Regions from separate parts of the Actinomadura sp. NEAU-AAG7 genome, predicted to be linked through region 1. Evidence: riboswitches for the same ligand, from Rfam matches in the RefSeq annotation. Region 1 holds a riboswitch; the other holds the start of a gene.
What was found. Region 1 has a riboswitch for S-adenosylmethionine ahead of thrC (threonine synthase). Riboswitches for the same ligand answer to the same signal wherever they lie in the genome.
Positions count from the first base shown of each region.

Region 1 (11,154 bases):
TAGTCCCAGTCGGACAGTTCGGTCGCGGTGCCGCGCGCCCGGGAGCCGACGAGCTCGATCCGGCGCACCGTGGGGTGCGCCAGGATCGAGCCCTCGATGTCGTCAGCTATGCCCATGCTGGGGCTTTACCCGGGTTCAGCAGGGGAAAAGCCCCGGTCATCAGCCGCCCGCGACGGCGGGGATGATCGAGATCTGGGCGCCGTCGGGGGTGGTGGTGTCGAGGCCCTCGGCGAACCGGACGTCCTCGTCCCCCACGTAGACGTTCACGAAGCGGCGGATCTTGCCGGAGTCGTCGAGGATGCGGGCGGAGATGCCGGGGTAGCCGGCCTCCAGGTCGGCGACGACCGCGCGGAGGGTGTCGCCCTCGGCCTTCACCTCCGCCTCACCGCCGGTGTAGGTCCGCAGGATCGTCGGGATGCGGACGGACACGCTGCTCATGTACTGGCTCCTTCGTTGTCTGGCGCGGTCGGCGGCTTGCAGGTCAGGCGAGGCCCGCGGCGCGGAACGCCTCCAGGGTCGGGGCGATGTTCGCCGACGGCCGGGCGACGGGCGCGACGGCGTCCAGGGTCTTCAGCCCGTCACCGGAGTTGATGATGACGGTCTCGGCGGACGGGTCGAGCGCGCCGCTCTCCACCAGTTTGCCCAGCGTGGCGACCGTGACGCCACCCGCGGTCTCACCGAAGATGCCCTCGGTGCGGGCGAGCAGCCGGATGCCCTCGACGACCTGCTCGTCGGTGACGTCCTCGACCGCGCCGCCGGTGCGGCGGGCGATGTCCAGGACGTAGGGGCCGTCCGCCGGGTTGCCGATGGCGAGGGACTTGGCGATCGTGTCGGGCTTCACCGGCCGGACGACGTCGTGGCCCGCCTTGAACGCGGCGGCCACCGGACCGCAGCCGGTGGCCTGCGCGCCGAACACGCGGTAGGGCTTGTCCTCGACCAGGCCCAGCTTGACCAGCTCGCCGAACGCCTTGTCGATCTTGGTGAGCTGGGAGCCGGACGCGACCGGCACGACGATCTGGTCGGGCAGCCGCCAGCCGAGCTGCTCGGCGATCTCGTAGCCGAGCGTCTTGGAGCCCTCGGCGTAGTAGGGCCGGACGTTGACGTTGACGAACGCCCAGTCGTCCTGCTCCCCCGCGATCTCGGAGGCGAGCCGGTTGACGTCGTCGTAGTTGCCGTCCACGGTGACGAACGTCCCGCCGTAGACCGCGGTCGTGATGATCTTCTGCGACTCCAGGTCGGACGGCACGAACACCGCGCTGCGGATCCCCGCGCGGGCCGCCGCGGCGGCGACGGCGTTGGCGAGGTTCCCGGTGGAGGGGCAGGCCAGCACCTTGAAGCCGAGCTCGCGGGCGGCGGCGAGCGCGACCGCGACGACGCGGTCCTTGAAGGAGTGGGTCGGGTTGCCGCTGTCGTCCTTCACCCACAGGCGCTGGAGGCCGAGGCTCTCGGCGAGGTTGTCGGCGCGGACGAGCCGGGTCAGGCCGGGCTCGGTGTTGGGGGTGTCGACGACGGACGCCGGGACGGGCAGCAGCCCCCGGTACCGCCAGATGTTGCTAGGGCCGGACTCGATGTCGGCGCGGGTGATCCCGCCGAAGTCGTAGGAGATCTCCAGCGGACCGAAACACTCCTCGCACACGTAGTGCGGGCCGAGGTCGCGGGTGGAGCCGCATTCGCGGCAGACGAGACCGGTAGCGGGTCCGAGGTCAACGGCAGGCGTGAGTCCCATGAGGGCGAGGGCCTTTCTCCCATCTTCCCTGCGCCACCTTGGTCGCAGGCCGGAGTTGGCACCATCTCCCGGCCGGCCCCGCAGGATCGCGAGCGCACGCTAGCCGGGTGGTTGCCGGGGCTTCGTCGGGCCGGTCCCTCCACCCCTCTGGATGAGCGGTATTCAGTTGTTGCGAAGGCAAGGCCCCCGCTATGAGCGCTATCGGCTCGTATGCGAACTTTACATGATCTGACCGGGTTCCAGACAGGTGGGTCCGCCGTTGGAGACGTTACCCGGATGAGTCCTTGATCACGCTGGGGGCGTCCTCGGCCGGGCGGGGGCGCTGGGTCGGGTCGAGGAAGACGTGCCGGACGATCGGCACCCGCTCGCGGAGCCGCCGGTCGATCTCGCCCGCGACGTCCTCGGCCTCGTCGGCGCTGATGGCGTCCGAGAAGTGGACCTTGGCGGCGACGAGCAGCTCGTCGGGGCCGAAGTGCATGGTGAGCAGCTCGTCCACGCCGGTGACGCCGTCCGCGCCGACGATCTCGGCGCGGATCCGGCGCAGGTCGGCGGGGTCGGCGGCGCGGCCGATCAGCAGGCCCATGCTGTCGCGGCCGAGGGCGAGCGCGACCGTCACCAGCAGCAGGCCGATGAGGACGGAGGCGAGCCCGTCCCAGAACGAGGAGCCGGTGATCTCGCGCAGCGTCAGCCCGGCGGCGGCGATCGCGAGGCCGACCACGGCGGCGGAGTCCTCGAAGAGGGCGGCCTTGAAGGTCACGTCGGGCGTCCGGCGGACGTGGTCGACGAGGTCGCGGCCGTTGTCGCGGGTCTCCCGGCGCGCCTGCGTGAAGGCCCGCACCCAGGACCCGCCCTCCAGCACCACGCCGAGCCCGAGGACGGCGTAGGCGAGCCACACCTGCGTCCCCTCGCCGCCGTGCCCGGTCATCGTCAGGATGCCCTCGAAGATCGAGAACCCGGCGCCGGCGACGAAGATCCCGAACGCGGCGAGCAGCGACCAGAAGTAGCGCTCGTTGCCGTAGCCGAAGGGGTGGCGGGGGTCGGGGGGGCGTGCGCTGCGCCGCAGTGACGCGTAGAGGAAGCCCTGGTTGAGGGTGTCGGCGGCGGAGTGCGCCGTCTCGGCGAGCATCGCGCTCGATCCCGCGAGCAACCCGGCCACCAGCTTGGTGAAGGTCAGGATGAGGTTCGCGGCACCGGCGACGAGCACGGTCTTGTTCGTTTCGGCCCTGCTCATCCCGACGCGTTACCCGGAGCGGATCCGGCTAACCGAGAGGGAGGTCACGTCCGCGCGGGGTGCTTGGTGGGCGGCGGTCGCGGCTGAGACCCTGCCGTCATGAGCCAAGTGCTGGTGGCGTCGAACCGGGGCCCGGTGTCGTTCTCGCTGTCGGAGGACGGCGGGCTCGTCATGCGGCGGGGCGGGGGCGGGCTGGTCTCGGGCCTCGCGGGGGTCGTGGGCGCGGGCCCCGATCCGGGCCCGCCGCGCTTTCCCGGTCCCGGACGCGGCGACCCGGGCGTGCTCTGGGTGTGCGCGAGCCTCGGGGACGCAGACCGCGCCGCCGCCCGCCGGGCCCCCGAGGGGCGGCTCGACCTGGACGGGCACGACATCGGCGGCGCGGCCGTCCGGATGCTGGACGTCCCCGCCGACACCTTCCACCGCGCCTACAACGGCGTCGCCAACTCGACGCTCTGGTTCGTCCACCACCTGCTGTTCGACACCCCGCGCGTCCCGCACTTCGACGCGAGGGCGCGGCGGGACTGGCAGTCCTACGAGGCGTACAACGCGGCGTTCGCCGACGCGCTCGCCCGGGACGCGGCTCCCGGGGCGAAGGTCGCGATCCAGGACTACCACCTGTCGCTCGCGCCGAGGATGCTCCGCGACCGGCGTCCCGACCTGCGGATCGTGCACTTCTCGCACACGCCCTGGGCGCCGCCGGACTACTACCGCCTGCTCCCGGACGACATCGGCGCGCAGGTCCTGCACGGCGTCCTCGGCGCCGACCACGCCGGGTTCCTCACCGGGCGCTGGGCGGCGGCGTTCCTCGACTGCTGCGAGCGGTTCCTGCCGGGCGCGCGCGTGGACCGGGCGGCCGGGACCGTCACCCGCGCGGGGCAGGCCACCCGGGTCGGCGTGCACGGCCTCGGGGTGGACGGGGACGCGCTGCGCCGCCGCGCCGCCGAGCAGGACGTCGTGGAGCGGGCGCGGGCGCTGCGCGACCAGGTGGGCGACCGGCAGCTCATCGTGCGCATCGACAGGACGGAGCTGTCGAAGAACATCGTCCGGGGCCTCGCCGCCTACCGGGAGCTGCTCGTCAACCATCCGGAATGGCACGGACGGGTCGTCCATCTGGCGTTCGCCTACCCGTCGCGTTACGACCTGTCCGAATACCGGGAGTACACGGCGGCCGTGCAGCGGACGGCCAAGCAGATCACCGACGAGTTCGGGACGCCGGACTGGGACCCGCTGGTCCTCCAGGTCAACGACGACTACCCGCGCTCGCTCGCCGCCTACCGCGTCGCCGACGTGCTGCTGGTCAACCCGATCCGGGACGGCATGAACCTCGTCGCCAAAGAGGGGCCCGTCCTGTCGGAGCGGGGGTGCGCGCTGGTGCTGTCGCGGGAGGCGGGGGCGGCGGCGGAGCTGTCGGGCGACGCGCTCATGGTGAACCCGTTCGACGTCTCGCAGACGGCGGAGACGCTGCACCGGGCGCTGCTGATGCCGCGCGAGCGGCGCGCGGAACGCTGCGCGCGGCTGGCCGCCGCCGCGACCGCGCTGCCGCCGCGCCGCTGGTTCGCGGGCCAGCTAGCCGCCCTCGACTGAGACGGCCCTGAGCAGGGACTCCACCGGGCCGGGCTCGTGCCGGCGCTGCCACCGCTCGCGCAGGTCGGCCTTGTGCTGCGCCATCCGGCGGTGCGCGCTGGTCCGGCCGAGGCGGGCGAGCCGCGCGGCGGACGGCTTGGGCAGCCCGCTCGGCTCGTACCCGTACTCGGCCAGCCGCTCGCCGAACGCGGCCTCGGCCAGCGCGATCTCCCACGGTTCGAGCCGCTCGGCCCAGGAGCCGACGTGGTCGGCGGTGATCGAGGCGCGGGCGTGCGATCCGCGCGGCGGCGGGACGGGGAACCCTCCGTGGGCGACCTGCGGGTGGGTCATCGCGGGGTCGAAGTCCTCGCCGAGGAACTCGCAGAGCCGGATCAGCTCGTCGGCCGGGTCCGCGATGAGCCGTTCGTACTGGAGCTCGTAGTAGGCGTCCGGGCCGAGGCGCCCGGCGAGCCGCCGCCCGATGTCGATCGTCTCCCGCCACACCGAGATCGCGTGGTGGACGTCGTGCTCGTACCAGGGCATCTCGCGCAGCGACGCGACGCAGTCCCGCCCGTCCCGGACGAGGTGGACGAACTGCGCGCCGGGGAACATCCGCAGCAGCGTCCCCACGTGCCGGGCGTAGCTCGGGCGCCGGTCGCCCCAGCGCGCCTTCCCGCAGTGGCGCGCGTAGGCGTGGAACACGAGCGCGAGCGCCGACCCGAGCGTGGGCGGACCGGCGGCGATCTCCTCGGCGACCTCGGCCGCGTCCAGGCCGAGGGCGTGGAACCGCGTCCGCCTGCTTCCGGTGAGCCACTCCGCCAGCGCCCGCCTGTTCTCGCTCTCGCCGAGGTCACCGAACTCGAACCGCGCCGTGTAGGCGGGCAGGACGAACTTCGTCTCGGTGGGGATCGCGATGCGGTGATGCGAGTGCAGCATGAGCCGCAGCAGCGTCGCCCCCGACCGGGGGCAGCCGAAGACGAAGATGGGGCGGTCGGGCGGACCGGGCCGGACGCCGCCCCCGAGCCCCTCCAGGCGGGCGGGACGGACGGGACGGTCGGAGCGGGAGCCGAGCTGGGCTGGAGACATGCTCGGCATGGTGACCGACGCGCCCGCCCGGCGCCCTCCCACTTACGGCATGGTTGCCGGTCGATGACCGAGCCGTTGACGTTCCGCCCCACCGGGTTGGGGCGCGGAGGGGGAAGCGGGTCAGGTGTAGGACTCGCCGAGGGTCTGGCGGACCTGCTTGCGCGCCTCGTGGATGCGGGACTTGACCGTCCCGAGCGGCAGCTTGAGCTGCTCGGCGATCTCCGCGTACTCCAGTTGCGACACGTCCCGCAGGACGAGCGCCTGGATGAGGTCGGGCTTGCGCGCCTCCAGGTCCTCCATGGCGTCGAGGATGTCGACGCGCGAACCGGCGATCACGCTGGTGCGGCGCGGGTCGGGGCGCTGCTGCGGGAGCTCGCCCGCCTGCTCGACCGAGCGGCGCTTCAGCGACCGGTAGGTCGAGCGCGCGGAGTTCGCGACGACGACGTGCAGCCACGTGCTGAAGCGCGACCGCCCCTCAAAGCGATGGATGTTCCGCGCGACCTGCAGCAACGCGTCCTGGCATGCCTCCTCGGCGTCCTGCCGGCAGGGTAGGAACCGGGAGCTGTGCCGCAGCACGTCCGGTTCGATCTTGCGGAGAAGCTCGTTCAGCGCGGACTGGTCGCCCTGGGCGGCCTTGACCGCCAGCTCCTCGGTCCTTTCGTCGAATGCCATGCGGCGCCTCAATGCTCGTTCGCACACTCACCCCGTTTGTTGGGATGATACGGGAGTGTCGTTCCCACCATCAGTCGGCCGTTACCGAATCGATCGCGTCCTGGGTTCGGGGGCGTTCGCCTCTGTATGGCTCGGGCACGACGACGCGCTCGACTCGCAGGTCGCGATAAAAGTCCTGTCCGGAAGCCTGATCGACGACCTCGACGTGCGCAACCGGTTCCTTGAGGAGGCCAGGATCCTGCGCCGGGCCGACTCCGAGCGGCTGGTGCGGGTGCACGACATCGGTGAGCTCCCCGACGGGCGCCCCTATTTCGTGATGTCCTACGCCGACCGGGGGACGCTCGGCGACCGGATGCGAGAGCGGCCACTTCCGGTCAACGAGGCCCTGGCGCTCGCCGAGGAGATCGCCTACGGCGTCGAGGTGATCAACACGCTCGGCGTGATCCACCGCGACCTCAAGCCGTCCAACGTGCTGTTCCAGTCGACCAACAGCGGCGGCGAGAAGCTGCTCATCGCCGACCTCGGGCTGGCCAAGGCGCTCGCGCACGCCTCCGGCGCGTTCACGCTGCCGGTCGGCACGCCCGGCTACATGTCGCCCGAGCAGGCGCGGTTCGGCGGCGGCCTCGACGTGCGCGCCGACGTGTACGGGCTCGGCGCGCTCACCTACCACATGGTCACCGGACGCGCCCCCGGCCCGGCGCCGGTCAAGACGCCGCCGAGCGAGATGCGCGAGGGGCTGCCGCCCGCCGCCGACGAGGTCATCCTGCGGGCGCTGGAGACCGAGCGGGAGAAGCGGTGGCCGACCGCCGAGGCGTTCGCCGAGGCGCTGTCCACGCTGCGCCCGACGGTGCTGCCCGGCGCCGCGGTCCCGCCCGCGTACGCGGCGGCCCCCGTCATCGAGCCGGACGCGACCATCCAGGACTACTACCAGGACGGCACGGTCGCGCAGAAGCACGGCGGGCAAGCACAGGGCGGGCAGGCACAGGGCGGGCAGGCACGGGGCGGGCAGGCGCAGGGGGCGCAGAAGCAGGGCGCCGCTCCCGAGCGGCCCCCGGCGCCCGCGGCCGGTCAGGCGCCGCAGACGATATTCGACCAGCCGCCGCCGTCGCCCTCGCCGTCCAGCCCGGACGACGTGCACACGTCCGAGATGCGCGTCCCGCCCAAGCCCGCCGCCGGCGGCGAGCCCGCGACGATCGTCGACCAGCCGGCCGGCGGCCCGTTCGGCGGACGGGTCGAGCCGCCGACCGTCCCCGACGAGGACGAGCACACCGTGACCTACCAGCCGCCCCCGTCTCCCGGCGGCGGTGGCGGCGGTGGCGTCGGCGACGACGTCAAGACGGCCGCGTTCCCCATGCAGCAGGGCGGCCCGCCCCAGAACGCGCCCGCCCCGCACGGGCCAGTAGGCCCGGGGCAGGGCCCCCCGCCTCCGATGCACGGCCCCGGACCCGGCGGCCCCGGCGGGCCCGGACCCGGTCCCGGCGGTGGGTATCCCCCGCCCCCGACCGGTTTCCAGCCGCCTCCTCCCGGGCAGGGCCGGCAGCCGTCCGGCGCGAAGGGCGGCGGCCTGCTCGGCAAGCTGAAGGGCGCGGGCGGCGGCAAGGCGGGCGGCCCGGGTTCCGGCGGTTCGGGCGGCGGCGGGGCACCCAGGAAGTTCGCCACGCCGCTGATCATCACGGCGGTCGTGCTGGTGCTCGCCGTCGTCGGCGGGCTGGCCCTCGGCGCGCTGTTCTCCGGTGACGACGGCGGCAAGAAGGGCGGCGGGAAGAAGTCGTCCGCGCTCCCGGCCGACTTCGCCGAGGTCTCCGACACCTCGGGCAAGATCAAGGCCGCGGTGCCGAAGGCGTGGCCGAAGCAGCAGGAGCCGACGTGGTCGCCGTCCACCGTCCGGCTGAACGACGCGCAGCCGCGGCCGGTGCTGCGCGCCACCCCGAACAAGGCCGCCTTCCTCGGCGACGGAGCCGGGCCCGGCGTGTTCATCGGCATGACCACCGACGTCCAGGACGGGAAGCTCCCCCCGCCCACCGCCGCCGTGCACCCGAGGTGCACCAAGTCGGCGCCGGAGAACTACACCACGCCCGACAAGGCCCTCAGCGGGACGATCACGCGCTACACCGGCTGCAAGTCCGGGACCGCGTCGGTCACCGAGGTGGGCCTGAAGGACGCCTCCGGCAAGTTCGGCCTGTGGATCCGCGTCAAGGAGACCGACGGGCGGGCCGCCACCAAGGACATCCTCGACCATCTGAAGGTCACCGGCCCGTAGTCCCGGGCCCCCAGGGGAGGTAGCGGACGTCGTCCCGGGACGTACCGCGCCCCCTCGCGAGCGACGTCGCCCACGTCCCGCATCGGCAGCCGCGAACCGCGTATCCGCGCCGCGCGCGGCGCCTTCGGCATGCCCGGAAACCACACCCCGGAGACGGATGTCAATACTCGTTGTTGCATCGCGAGCGATCCCGATATATCGTTAAGCCATCGCAACCGATACCGACACGAAGGAGCACGCGATGCGAGAGCCCGACATGAGAAGGCGCGGCGGCCACCGGGGCCCCGAGGAGCGCGCGCGCCGCGGCGATCCGTTCGGCGGCTGGGGCGGCTTCGGCCCGGGGCCCGGCCACCGGGGACGCGGCGGCCGCGGCCGCCGCACCCGGCGCGGCAACGTCAGGGCGGCGCTGCTCGCCCTGCTCGCCGAGCGGGCGATGCACGGCTACGAGATGATCCAGGAGCTGGACAACCGCACCGGCGGGGTCTGGCGTCCGAGCCCCGGCTCGGTCTACCCCACCCTCCAGATGCTGGAGGACGAGGGGCTCGTCAGCAGCGAGGAGCAGGGCGGCAAGCGGCTGTTCGCGCTCACCGAGGCGGGCCGGGAGGAGGCGTCGGCGCAGACCGTCGCCCCCTGGGACGAGGTCACCGAGGCCGCGGGCGAGAACGTCATGCGCGGGCGCGAGGCCATCGGCCAGCTCCTCGGCGCCCTGCAGCAGGTCATGTCCGTCGGCAGCGAGGCCCAGAAGGAGCGCGCGCTGGACGTCGTCAACGACGCCCGCCGCCGCCTCTACGGGATCCTCGCCGACGACCCCGCGGCCGAGTGAGCACCGCCCGGGCGAGCCGGAGCAACCACGAACCGCCGTGGCCGTCCTGGACGGCCGCGGCGGTTCCTTCTCTCGTGGCGGGATCGGCGCGGGGTGGCGGCCGGTCGGCCGCGCGACTCCCCCGCTACGGCAGTGAGCCGAGGAGCTCCACGACGCCGGACGGGCCGTCCACGACGAGGTCGGCGCGCTCGGCGAGCGCGGTGACCTCGGCGGAGCCGCTGCACACCTTCACCCCCGGCACGCCCTCCTCGCGCAGCGCGTCGACGGCGGCGAACCCGGCGAGGTCGCCGAGGTCATCGCCCGCGAACAGCACGCCGGACGGGTCCGCGCCGCGCTCGTCCACGAACGACCGGAACGCGATGCCCTTGTCCGTGCCGGGCGGGCGCAGTTCCAGGACGTAGCGTCCGGGCTCGACGACGAGGCCGGTCCGCTCGGCGAGCGCGGCGAGCAGGCCGCGCAGCCGTTCGAGCGCGACCTCCGGCTCGGCGCACCGCCGCGTGTGCACGGCGATCGCCTGGCCCTTGTCCTCGACGCCGACCTCCGGCGGGGCGCCCGCCGCGCTCAGCACGCCGGGCAGCTTCGCCCGCGCCTCGGCCATTCCGGGCGGCGGGTCGGGCACGGTCAGCGTGCCCGACTCCCAGCGCTCGCGCCCGTACTGGCCGAGCACGACCAGGCCGTCGATGCCCGCGAAGCCGCCGTACTCCACCGCGATCGCGGCGGGACGTCCGGTGACGATCGCGAGCCCGCCGACCAGCGGGGCGAGGCGGGCCAGCGCCGGAGCGGCGCCGGGATGCGCGCGGGCCGTGGCCGGATCGGCGACGATCGGCGCCAGCGTGCCGTCGAAGTCGAATCCGAGCACGGCCCGGGCGGGATGGTCACGGATCGCGTCGAGGCCGCCCGTTCCGGCGGCCGTCACAGACTGGGGAGAGTTCACACCGACCAGTGTTGGTCATGTCAGGGCCGGATGCCGAGTCGGCTCGCGGCGCGCCGCCGCTGCCGCTGCGTCCGCATCCGGCGCAGGCGCTTGACGAGCATCGGGTCGCACTCCAGCGCCTCGGGCCGGTCGATCAGGATGTTCAGGAGCTGGTAGTACCGCGTCGCCGACATGTCGAACAGCTCGCGGATGGCCTGCTCCTTGGCTCCGGCGTACTTCCACCACTGCCGCTCGAAGGCGAGGATCTGGCGGTCGCGCTCGGAGAGGAGGCCGGCCGGGAAGGCGGCGTCGGCCTCCAGGCCGTCGCCTTCCGGGCCGTCGTCTTCCAGACTGTCGTTCACGGGTTGCAGGGCTGCGCCATCGTCCATGCTTCCGTCCTGTTGGGGGCCGTCGCCGGGGGCATCCGCCGCGTGCATGAGGTCCCCTCTGTGGTTACTGATCCCGGGACGTCCGGGTTCGGCAGGGTGCCATGCTAGCCGTCCGCGCCGACAAGTTCCGGCGGTTCGCGCGGAAGAACGGGAGCCCCGTTCAGTGCATCACATCCCCCTTCACCTGGGGCTCTTTCACGCGCTCGTGTCCCATCGCGAACGCTCGTCACAGCAGCCGCCGGGGTCCCGCATAAGGTCGGCGTAAAGAAAGCATGCACACTACATGCGTTAGGGTGGGAGATCGGCGATCACCGGCATGGAACGGGAGACCTGGCATGGCGACGGAGACCTCCGCCACCGAGCGGTCCACCGAACGGTCCACCGAGCGACCCGCCGAGCGGCCCGCCGGGCACCCCCCGCCCGAGGCCGACCCCGTCCTCGCCGAGATCGGGGTGGCGCTGTTCCACCTCCGCCGCGTCTGGGCCAAGCCC
Region 1 covers NZ_JAHFZY010000001.1:2,027,286-2,038,439, reverse strand. Annotated here, with positions in the region: gene KLI87_RS09370 (hypothetical protein) at 1-116, opposite strand, end outside; gene KLI87_RS09365 (MoaD/ThiS family protein) at 160-438, opposite strand; gene thrC (threonine synthase) at 482-1,726, opposite strand; SAM riboswitch class I at 1,743-1,884, opposite strand; gene KLI87_RS09355 (cation diffusion facilitator family transporter) at 1,995-2,957, opposite strand; gene KLI87_RS09350 (trehalose-6-phosphate synthase) at 3,057-4,541, shown strand; gene KLI87_RS09345 (sulfotransferase) at 4,524-5,606, opposite strand; gene KLI87_RS09340 (RNA polymerase sigma factor) at 5,727-6,278, opposite strand; gene KLI87_RS40950 (serine/threonine-protein kinase) at 6,334-8,538, shown strand; gene KLI87_RS09330 (PadR family transcriptional regulator) at 8,780-9,361, shown strand; gene otsB (trehalose-phosphatase) at 9,486-10,295, opposite strand; gene KLI87_RS09320 (DUF3263 domain-containing protein) at 10,316-10,663, opposite strand; gene KLI87_RS09315 (MarR family winged helix-turn-helix transcriptional regulator) at 10,999-11,154, shown strand, end outside.

Region 2 (11,154 bases), on a different contig from region 1:
CAGCGCCCGCACCTGCTCGCCCGGCATGGTCGCGTCGATCGGCGTGCCCGGGTTGAGGACCAGCGTCCACGCCACGTCCGGCCACGCCGACACCATCTCCAGCAGCGTCGGCATGACGAACCGCGACGACCCGATCGCCTCGTTCATCCACTTCAGCGACGTGAACAGCTGGACGCACACCTCGCCGTGCACGGGCACCGGCCGCCACGGGAAGTCCGGGTCGTCCGGCGCGATGCCCCACGGCGTCTCCGGCTCCGCCGGGACCAGCACCTGCGCGCCCAGCAGCACCTTGAAGAACGCGTCGGTGTCCCGCCGCGCCGCCGCCTCGAACAGCCGCTGCTCGACGTCGTTCTGCGGCTCGAACCCGTCCGCCATCCGCTGGACGGCCCGCTGGTCGGCCCACCGCGCGAGCCCCGGCAACTGCTGCGCCAGGATCGTTCCGCCCGCCGGGGACCCGGAGTTGATCGCCAGCGGCCACCCCTGGTCGGGCCAGTAGCGCAGCACGACCGTGAACGGCACCTTGATGTACTCGTTCCCCGTCCCGGCCGCCCGCGCCGCCTCGATCAGCCGCTCGGGCGAGGTGAACACCGGGACCACGGTCGCCCCGTCCACCTCCCGCGTCTGCCACGGGAACCCGGCGCGTCCGGGCCGCAGCGTGTAGTCCATGTCCTCGGGCGTGGGCAGCAGCACCTCCGCCCCGGCCATCGTCTGGAGGAACAGGTCATGGTCGTTGTTCGCGGCGGCCCGCAGCAACTCCCGCTCGACCTCGTTGGCGGGCTGGAACGCCGGACGCGCCCCTTCACGCTGCAACCCCCGATGCTGGGCCTGCAACTCCTCCCACTCACCCGCGTCCCCCTGCGGGGAGACCTCGTCACTCTGCGCGGCATACGGCACCTGCCCGGGAACGGCATGCTGCCCCGGCGGCCCGACCAGGGCGCCTGGCGCCGCATGCTGCGCCTGCTCGGAGCCTTCGTCACGCGCACCCGACTGCTCCGGCGCACGCGCCTCGTCCCGCACGGCCTCCGGCTCCACCACACCGGGCGCCTCCTGCGCGGCGGACGGCCCCTGCACGGCGTACGGTCCCGGCACGGTGTGCTGTTCCGACGCGCTGTGCTGACCCTGCGCGGGGGGCGGCCCCTGCGCGAGGTGTTGCCCTTGCGTGGTCTGCTGCTCTGGCGCGCCGGGTTGCCCCTGCGCGGGGGACGGCCCTTGCGCGGGGTGCTGTTCCGGCGTGGGGGACGGCCCTTGCGCGGGGTGCTGTTCCGGCGTGGGGGGCGGCCCCTGCGCGGTGTGTTGCCCTTGCGTGGTCTGCTGCTCTGGCGCGGTGGGCTGCCCCTGTGCCGGGGACGGCCCTTGCGCGGCGTGCTGCTCCGGCGCGCTGGACGGCCGCTGCGCGGGGGACGGTCCTTGCGCGGTGTGTTGTCCCTGTGCGGTGTGCTGTTCCGGCGCGCCGGGTTGCCCCTGCGTGGGGGACGGCTCTTGCGCGGCGTGCTGCTCCGGCGCGGCGTGCTGCTCCGGCGTGGGGGGCTGCTCCGGCGTGGGGGGCTGCTCCGGCGCGGTGGGCTGTGCCCGCGTGGTGGACGGCCCTTGCGCGGTGTGTTGCCCTTGCGCGGTCTGCTGCTCTGGCGCGGGGGGCTGCTCTGGCGCGGTGGGCTGTGCCCGCGTGGTGGATGGTCCCTGCGCGAGGTGTTGTCCCTGCGCGGTGTGCTGTTCCGGCGCGCTGGACGGCCGCTGCGCGGGGGACGGCTCTTGCGCGGCGTGCTGCTCTGGCGCGGTGGGCTCTGCCTGCGCGATGGAGGGCCTCTGCGCGGTGTGTTGTCCCTGTGCGGTCCGTTGTTCCGGCGCGGTGGGCTGCCCCTGTGTGGGGGACGGGCCTTGCGTCGTGTGCTGCTCCGGCGCGCTGGTCGGCGCTTGCGTAAGGGGTGCCTGCGCGGGGGACGGCTCCTGCGCGGTGTGCTGGTCCGGGGGGTTGAGCTGTCCCTGGGGGGTGGACGGTCCTGGCGTGCTGGGGCCGTCCTGCGTGGGTGGTTGCTCCTGCGCTATCGGGGGGGCTTGCGCGGCGTGCTGCGCTGGCGCGGGGACGTTGCCGTGCGCGTCGGGCTTCTCTTGCGGAGCTGCTTCCTCCCGCGCGCCGATTCGTGCCTGCGTGGTGGGAGGCTCGACAGGCCTGGTGTGGGGAGTCGGTGGGGCGGGTCGCTCCAGGGCGACTGGTTCCGCCTGTGCGGCGTGCTCGCCCCGCGTGCTCGACTCGACCTGCGCCGCGTGCGGTGCCTGCGCGGGGTGTTGGTCCGGGGCGCCGGGCTCGCCTCCTGCGGCGTGCGGGCTCGGTGCGCCAGGCCGCTCCTGCGCGGCGTGCCGCGCCGGTGCGGGGACACCGCGGTGCGCGTCGGGCTCTGGCTGGACGGGGCGGCCCACCTGGGGTGGGCGGACGTCGCCTTCGGCCACCTGGCGGATGAACCAGGCGGGCATGCGGGCCTCGATGGGGAGGGGGGCGCCGTGCCCGGCGGGGACGTCCACCGCGAGCCACCAGCGGGAGTCCGGCCAGGCTTCCGCGAGGTCGCGGAAGCGCAGCGTCATGAAGTGCCGGTGGGTCTGGCCAAGGCAGGCGTGCATCGCCGCGGGCGAGGTGTAGACCAGCACGTGGACGCGGCCCTCCTCCTCCTGGACGGGCCAGGACGGGTGGGACGTGTTCGCCAGCAGGTCGTCGACCGCGCCCGGCGGGACGGGGACGAGAAGTTCACTGTCGGCCAGGAGGCGGAAGTAGCCCTCCTGGTCCCCGGTCCGGACGCTGTCCTGAAGTCGGCGCTCCAACTCCGACGTGGGTCGCCAGGCGTCGGCCACGGTCGGCACCCCCTGTTTCTGTCTTGCTGTCCCCGACCCGCGGCAGCGGGAAGCCGCGCGACTGCCTACGCTACATGGGTGAACAGGACCAATCGCCCGCGTCGGAGAGTTCGCTGGTCAGACGGGTGAGCGCGGCGAGCAGCCGGTCGATGTGCCCGGTCGTCGTACCGACCCCGAAGCTCGCGCGGACGGCGGATCCGTCACCCGTCGCGCCGTCGGCCGACAGCAGGTGCCGGACGAACGGGTGCGCGCAGAACTTGCCGTCGCGGACGCCGATGCCGTGCCGTTCCGACAGGGCCAGCGACACCTCGCGGGCGGCGAGGCCGTCCACGGTGAAGGAGACGATGCCGACGCGCGGGCCGCCGCCCCACAGCGTGAGTTCGCGGACGCCGGGGATCGCGGCGAGGCCGGTGCGCAGCCGGGTGAGGAGGCGCTCCTCGTGGGCGGCGAGGTCGCTCCAGTGCGGGGCGAGGGCCTCGCAGGCGGCGGCGAGGGCGATGGCGCCGAGGACGTTGGGGGTGCCCGCCTCGTGGCGCTGCTCGGCGGAGGACGCCCAGCGGACGGTGGAGGTGACCGACGCGCTGGCGCCGCCGCCCTTCAGGTAGGGCTCGGCGGCGCGCAGCCAGTCGGCGCGTCCGGCGAGGACGCCCGCGCCGAACGGCGCGTAGAGCTTGTGGCCGGAGAACGCGACGTAGTCGAGGTCGAGCGCGGTCATGTCGAGGGGGCGGTGCGGGACGAGTTGCGCCGCGTCCACGGCGATGCGGGCGCCGTGCCCGCGCGCGACGCGGGCGAGTTCGCCGATCGGCCACAGCTCGCCGGTGACGTTGGACGCGGCGGTGACCACGAGCAGCCGGGGGCCGGTGGGCGCGGCGGCGAGGGCGCGGTCGGCGAGCGCGACGGCCTCGGCGGGCGTCGCCGGGGCGGGCAGCCGGACGGGCCGCCGCCACGGCAGCAGCGACGCGTGGTGCTCGGTCTCGAACGTGACGACGGTCGTGCCGGGCGGCACGGCGTGCGCGAGGAGGTTCATCGCGTCGGTGGTGTTGCGGGTGAACACGACGGCGGCGCGGCGCCACGCGCCGAGGAACCCGCGGACCGTCTCGCGTGCGTTCTCGTACGCCTCGGTCGTCACCTGGGACGCGTGGCCCGCGCCGCGGTGGACGCTGCTGTAGTAGGGCAGCGCGCGGGTGACGGCCTCGTGCACCGCCTCCAGGCAGGGGGCGGACGCGGCGTAGTCGAGGTTGGCGTAGGGGACGCGGCGTCCGTCGTCCAGCGGGACGAGGGAGTCGGCGCCGATCACATTGGGTCGAACCCCGACCCCCGAGCGAGGCGTCACAGAGAGCGTCGGACGGACGGGAGCGGGGGTGAGCGTGGGCACAGGAGACCTTCCGGGGTCAGGGACCCCGCGAAGGGTGGGGTCCGCGCTTGCCGGGACGCGTTCTCGCGCTCGGCCAGGTCTTCACCCGGGGCACCCCATCGCGGACGAAGGGTTGCCGGCCAGCGAGCCGGGGCTTGGCGCTGGCGCTCATGACCTAATGCGGAAGTATATGCGGAGCCTTACGGGGATCAAAGGGGAGGGTGCGATGCGGTACCGGGTGGGTGGGGTGCTGGCCGCGGTGCTGCTCGGCGCGTCGAGCGCGTGCGGGGTGCTGAGCGGCGGCGGCGACACCGGCAAGGTGTGCGCCGACACCAGGCAGGCGTTCCAGCAGTACGTGACGCGGGTGCGGAGCGTGTCGGCGGCCGAACCCGGCCAGTGGCGGGAGGCCACCGGGCAGCTCGCCGGACGCCTGGACGGGCTGGCGGGCAAGACCGACGACGCCGCGCTGAAGAAGGCGCTGAAGGCGGAGGCGGACCGGCTGCGTTCGGCGGCCACGGCCCTCGGCACCGGCGACGCGTCCCAGCTGAACGCCGCGATGACCGAGGCGCCCGCCCAGATCGGCAAGGCCTGCGACTGACCCGGGAACGGGGCCCGGCCGTGCGGGCCGGGTCCCGTTCCGGGTCAGGAGTTCAACCCCGGACGGTTCGGACCGCCTCCGCCGCCGTCCCCGCCACCGGGGCCACCGCCGCCGCCGTCCCCGCCGTCGCCCCCTCCGGGGCCGCCGCCGTCCCCGCCGCCCGGCGGTTCGGGATCGTGCGTCGGCAGGCGGGTGGGCGGAACCGGGATCTCGGGGGTGTCGGGCCTGGTGGTCGGCGTCTCGCGGGGCTGGACGGGGGTGCGCGGGACCTGCGGCAGGCCCGGGGTCGGGATGACCGGGCCGCCGTCACCGCCGCCCGGCGTCTCCGAGGGCGAGCCGAACTCCTTCTGCTCGTATCCCTTGATGTTGACCGCGTCGCTCATGTAGGAGTTCCAGATCTGCGCGGGGAGCTGGCCCCCGTACGCGCCGTACCCGGGGATGTTGAGCGGCTTGTTGTCGGCCCGGAACATCGCGACCGACGTCGCCATCTGCGGGATGAACCCGTTGAACCAGATCGCGCGGCCCTCGTTGGTGGTGCCGGTCTTGCCCGCGACCTCGCGGCCGTCGGGGAGCTGCGCGGCGCGTCCCGTGCCGCCCTGGACGACCTGCTGCATCGCGTAGGTCGCGTCCCGCGCGGTGCGGGTGCTGAACGCCCGGTCGCCCTTCTCGGTGAACGTGCGCTTCTCGCCCTCGTCGTCGGTCACCGACTTGACCACGTAGGGCGCCTTGTGGACGCCCTCGGCCGCGAACGTCGCGTACACCCCCGCCTGCTGGACGGGGTGCAGCGACACCACCCCGAGCGGGAAGGAGGGCGCGGCGCGCTGCGCGGGCGACATCTGCGCGGCGGGGATGCCCATCTTCTCGGCCATCTCGGCGATCCGGCGGGTGCCGATGTCCTGGCCGAGGTTGACGTAGGCGGTGTTGATCGAGTGCTCGGTGGCGGTGACGAGGTCGACCTGCCCGAAGTTCTCGCCGCTGTCGTTCTCGATGGGGTGGCCGTTGTAGTACTGCGGTGAGCTGCCGTCGTAGGAGCTGCTCAGGCTCTTGCCGTCCTCCAGCGCGGCGGCGAGCGCGATGGGCTTGAAGCCCGACCCGACCTGCGCGGTGTCGTAGAAGGCGCTGCTGGCCATCTCCGAGAGGTAGTCGCGGCCGCCGTAGAACGCCAGCACCTGCCCGGTGGAGGGGTCGACCGACACGACCGCCGTGCGGATGCGCTTGCTCATCCCGTCGGGGGTGTTGGCCGTCACCGCGCGGCGGGTCGCGTCCATCAGCCTCCGGTCGAAGGTCGTGGTGATCTTGAGCCCGGAGCGGTTGATCTCGTCCTCGCTGTAGCCGCGGCGCTCGATGAGCTCCTTCTTGGCCACGTTGACCATGTAGCCCTTCTGGCCCTTGAGGATGTCGGTGATCTTCTGGTTGACCGGCGCGGGGAAGCGCATCGCGGCGGCCTGCGCGGGCGTCACCGCGCCGTCCCGGACCATGTTCGCGACGACCGCGTGCCAGCGCTGCTCGGCGTAGGCGCGCCGCGCGCCGCTCGGGTCGGAGAAGTTGCTCGGCTGCTGGATCGCGGCGGCGAGGTAGGCGCCCTCGGCCGGGGTCAGCTCGGAGACGTCCTTGTTGTAGTACGCCTTGGCGGCGGCCTGCACCCCGTAGGCGTCGCGTCCGAAGTAGATGGTGTTGAGGTACTGCTCCAGGATCCAGTTCTTCGACTTCTCCCGGCCGACCTTCAGGGAGACCATGATCTCCTTGAGCTTGCGGGTGACGGACCGCTCCTTGCCGATGCCGCCGTAGTAGTTGCGGACCATCTGCTGGGTGATCGTCGACCCGCCCTGCAACTGCTCGCCGGTCACCGTGGACCAGAACGCGCGCCCCGTCCCCTGCACCGAGACGCCCGGGTCCTCGTAGAAGCTGCGGTTCTCGGCCGCGATCACCGCGTTCCGCACGCCCGGCGGGATCTTGTCGAGGGTGACGGCGTCGCGGTTGACGCCCGTCTTGGCGATCATCGTCTTGCCGTCGGAGTAGTAGAACGCCGGGCCCTGCGCGACGGCCTGCTCCTGCGGCGAGGGCACGGGCGTGAACAGGTAGGCGACGGCGAACGCGCCGATGAGGAACCCGATGAGCCCGAGCAGGGTGAACAGGATCCGCCGCGTGTAGCGGGCCTTGCGGCTGCGCGTCTTCTTGGGCCTGCGGCCGCCGCCCTTTCCTCCCTTGCCGCCGCGTGCGGGCGGCGGGGGGCCGGCGCGTCCGGCGGCCGGGGCGGGCGGCCCGGCGCGTCCGGGCGTTTCCGACATGGCGGCTGTCTCCTCGGGCACCTTCTCGGACCTGCGGGGTTCGTCGGACTCCTCGGACGGCTCGCCGTCCGCGTCCTCGGGGTCGGCGGCCGCGTCCTCCGGCTCGGCGTCCGCCGCTTCGGGCTCGCCGGTCGCGCCTTCGGGCCCGGCGGCCGGTTCGTCGGGTGACTTGTGGTGGTCCAGGGGCGTTTCTGGGACGGCGGTTTCGACGCCGCCCTCGTCCGCGGCGGGGGTTTCGGCCGCCTTGTGTCCGTTTCGAGATATGTGGTCGTCGCCGGAAATCGCGTCGCCGCCGGACGAATCGCCGTCGCGCTGCTCCCGGTCACGGGCGGTGGTCGCCACGCCGGCGCCGCCCTCTTCCGGCGGTGCGGCCGCGCTGTCGTCACGATTGATTTCGCCCGGCCCGCCGGGCTCGTCGCCCTCAGGACCCTTTCTGCCGATGCTCACAAGCCCCCCGTGATTAATGCGTTACAGACGATACCCGAGGGCGTCCATGCGTCGGGCGGCTCCGTTCCAAGGCGGTCGCGGCACACGCTCGGGTTCCCGTCGCTCCATTAGGAGGACGACCGGTGAGCCCGCGAGGTTGTCGTGACGGACGTCGCAAAAGCCGTGAGAACGCCGTTCCCGGCCCTATCTGGCACGGGGGAGAACGCCGGACGACACCGGGGTGAACGCGTCCTCAGGCCGCCCTGAAGCCTTCCTGAACGCGGGGCCCCGAACGCCGGGGCCCTGGAACCGAAAGAGCGGCGGGGCCCCTTCCGGGTGCCCCGCCGCTCTCGGATGGTCCGCCGGGCGGCCTACTTCACGACCTTGGCGAGGATGTCGACGATGAACACCAGCGTGTCGGTGCCCTTGATCCCGGCCTGGGTGTTGCCCTTCTTGCCGTAGCCCTCCTCGGGCGGCAGGACGAGCATCAGGCGGCTGCCGACCTTCGCGCCGGTCAGGCCCTTGTCGAAGCCGGGGACGGTGCCGCCGGTGCCGATCGGGAACTTGGCGGGCTGGCCGTTGGTGAAGCTGGAGTCGAAGACCTTACCGCCGTCCCAGAGCTGCCCCTGGTAGTTGACGATCGCCTCGTCGCCCTTGGCGAGCGCCGGGCCCGTGCCCTGGACGAGGGTCTTGACCTGGAGCTTGGACGGCGCGTCCTCCTTGGGCATCGTGACCTTCGGGGCCTTGCCCGCGCCCTGGTCCTCGACCTTGGGGAGCTTCTTGTCGTCGAGCTTCTGCGCCGCGCCCTGCGGGGCTTGGTTCTTGTGGATCGTGGCCTGCACGTCCACGACGAACACGACCGAGTCGTCCTTGCCGAGGCCGAGCTGGGTGCCCTGCTCGCCGAAGCCCATCGCCGGCGGGATCTCCAGGATCACGCGGCTGCCGACGGTCTGCCCGAGCAGGCCCTTGTCGAGGCCCTTGACGCCGCTCTTGCCGACGACCAGCGGCCGGTCGGGCTGGCCCTGCTGCTGCTGGTAGGACGAGCCGAGCTGCTTGCTGGTGCTCTTGTCCTTGGAGTCTTCGGAGGAGGCCGCCTTCGACCACTGGTAGAAGACGTACTTGACGTACATGTTGTCGCCGTCGGCGATCGCGGGCCCGGTGCCCTTGATCGCGGTGGTCACCTTGAGCTCGTCCGCCGGTTCGAGGCTCTTGGGGATCTTCACCTTCGGCTCGGACGCGAACTTGCCGCTCACCGACAGCTCGGGGCCGGGGCGGGTGACCCAGTAGGCGGTGCCGCCGACGACCAGGGCCAGCGCGACGACGACGCCGGCGGCCGCCGCGAACCGCCGCTTGCGGGCCTGCGCCGCGGTCAGCCCCGACGGGCGGGAGGGTCCGCTGCCGCGCCCCGCGCTGATGCCGTGCGGGGTGAACTCCGGGCTGCGGATGCTCTTGGCTGCCGGGATCTTCGCCTTCGCCTTGACCGCCGGCTCGCCCCGGGGCTTGTCATCCTCGGACATGTTTCCTCACTCGCTCCGGGTTCGACGACATCACGAACTGTGCCACCCTTCCACCACCGGTCTAAGCACAGCGTGAAAACCGAGCAAAGGCGGCCGACCCGCAATCTACCGGTCAAAACCACGGCCGGTGCTGGTCCGGGAGGGCGCATGGCAGGGGAACGGAGCCGTCAGGATACTCGCGTCGGACGGTTCCCTCACGTCCCCGGATGAGCGCCCGCGGTGGCGATCAAGGGCGTGCGCCTCGCGACGTGGGCTTGTCCGCGCCCCGGGGCGTCCTTCGCCTACGGAATATCACACACGGTCATCGAACGACACCCCCTGACCCGTCGGCGCGGCGGGCGAGGAGGCGGCGCTTGCCGCCGGGCACGTCGTGCTGGTCCAGAACCGTGAACCCGGCGGGCAGCAGCGCGGCGGGCTCCCCCTCGGCCAGGCACCACTCGGCGGGCAGCGACGGACGGGCGCGCCGCGCGTCCGAGGTGAACGCCTCCCAGGCCAGCAGCCCGCCCGGCGCGACGGCCCGCGCGGCGGGTCCGAACAGCGCGCGGTCCCAGTAGCCGGTGCACAGGACGAGCGCGAAGGCGTCCGGCGGGGGCCGCCACACCTCCAGGTCGGCCTCCTCGACCGAGATCCGGCCGGAGAGGCCGTCCCGGCGGGCCGCGGCGGTGAGCCGGGCGAGCGCGACGCCGGAGATGTCCACGGCGAGGACGTCGCGGCCGCCGCGCGCGGCCAGCAGCGCGCTCCCGGACGGCCCGGAGGCGAGATCGAGCACCGGGCCGTCCGGCAGCGGCGAGGTCAGCGCCCGCTCCGCCAGCGGATGCGCCGCCGCCGGTTCCGCGGCGCCCTCGTACTTCGCGTTCCACCGCTCCCGGTCCGCGTCCCCCACACCGCGACCCTACAAGGGGGCCGCACGGGGCCGCCGGTCAGCGGCGCTCGGCGGTGAGGAGGATGAACATGGCGCTCGGGAAGCCCTTGTGCCACCAGGGGTCGTGGTCGAGCTGCTCTTCCGTCGGGTGCGGCTCGCGGAGGTCGGTGATGACGAAACCGGCGTCCCGGAGCGTTCCAGAGTAGTACTCCAGCGGCCGGAGCCAGGATGTGATCATCGAAGGGGAGACCATGCCGTCCACCACGAAGTGCTGGTCGACGCCCCGGGTCACGAAGTACTGGGCGGCGGGCACGGAGGTCAGCGCGCCCAGCTCGGAGTCCTTCACGTAGAAGCAGGGGTGCAGGGTCAGGATGATCAGCCGCCCGCCGGGCCGCAGCACCCGCCCGAACTCCTTGATCGCGCCCGTCGGGTCGTGCAGGTGGCTGAACAGGTGGTTGCAGACGACGAGGTCGAACAGGCCGTCGGCCAGGGGCATGTCGTCGACGCTCGCGCAGGTGAACGACAGCGACCCGCCGGGCGCGGCGGACGGCGGGCTCCCGGCGGCGTCGACCAGCCCCCACGCCGCGTCGATCAGGCCCTGGCACACGTCGACGCCGACGACCCGCGCGCCGCGGGCGGCCAGCGTCCGCGCGAGGTAGCCCTCGCCGCACCCGGCGTCCAGGACCCGCTCCCCGGCGCACTCGCCGACCGCCTCCAGGACGGCGCGGTCGGTCAGCTCGGTGCGGTACCTGTCCCGGCCCTCCCGGATGACCTTCACCCAGTACGCGGAGTTGTTCTCCCATCGTCTTCGCGTCATGTCCGCGATCGCTCGCGCCCGGTCGTCCACCAGTTCCCCTTCCCACGGCATGGGATCAGGCCATGCCCTTGAGCCGCCGCACCAGCTGGTTGACGGTGCCGCGGATGCGTCTGTCCCGGCAGTCGGCGCAGCGCAGCTCCAGCGCGAGGATCAGCTCGGTGAGCTTCCCCCCGAACGTGGGGTCGCGTTTCAGCGCCAGCGGGATGTAGGTCGACGCCAGGTAGTACACATAGGCGTCGTTGTAGGTCGTGATCTCCCGCAGGACCTCCCGCGCCGTGTTGCGCAGCGGAAGGGAACTGGGCAGCGTGAAGTCGGAGCTGAGCCGCCCGTCCCGCGAATAGGTGGGGAACGACCATTCCTCCAGCGCCGCGTAGACGGGCATCGCCTCAAGCTGCCGCCGGTACCGCTCGGCGAGGTCGAAGTCGCCCGTGCTGATGAGCGCGCCCATCAC
Region 2 covers NZ_JAHFZY010000002.1:620,042-631,195, reverse strand. Annotated here, with positions in the region: gene KLI87_RS12235 (SseB family protein) at 1-2,850, opposite strand, end outside; gene KLI87_RS12230 (aminotransferase class V-fold PLP-dependent enzyme) at 2,912-4,138, opposite strand; SAM riboswitch class IV at 4,255-4,371, opposite strand; gene KLI87_RS12225 (hypothetical protein) at 4,422-4,793, shown strand; gene KLI87_RS12220 (transglycosylase domain-containing protein) at 4,838-7,528, opposite strand; gene KLI87_RS12215 (FKBP-type peptidyl-prolyl cis-trans isomerase) at 7,879-9,024, opposite strand; gene KLI87_RS12210 (class I SAM-dependent methyltransferase) at 9,326-9,907, opposite strand; gene KLI87_RS12205 (class I SAM-dependent methyltransferase) at 9,945-10,703, opposite strand; gene KLI87_RS12200 (hypothetical protein) at 10,759-11,154, opposite strand, start outside.
Region 2: another riboswitch for S-adenosylmethionine. It lies ahead of KLI87_RS12230 (aminotransferase class V-fold PLP-dependent enzyme); the one in region 1 lies ahead of thrC (threonine synthase).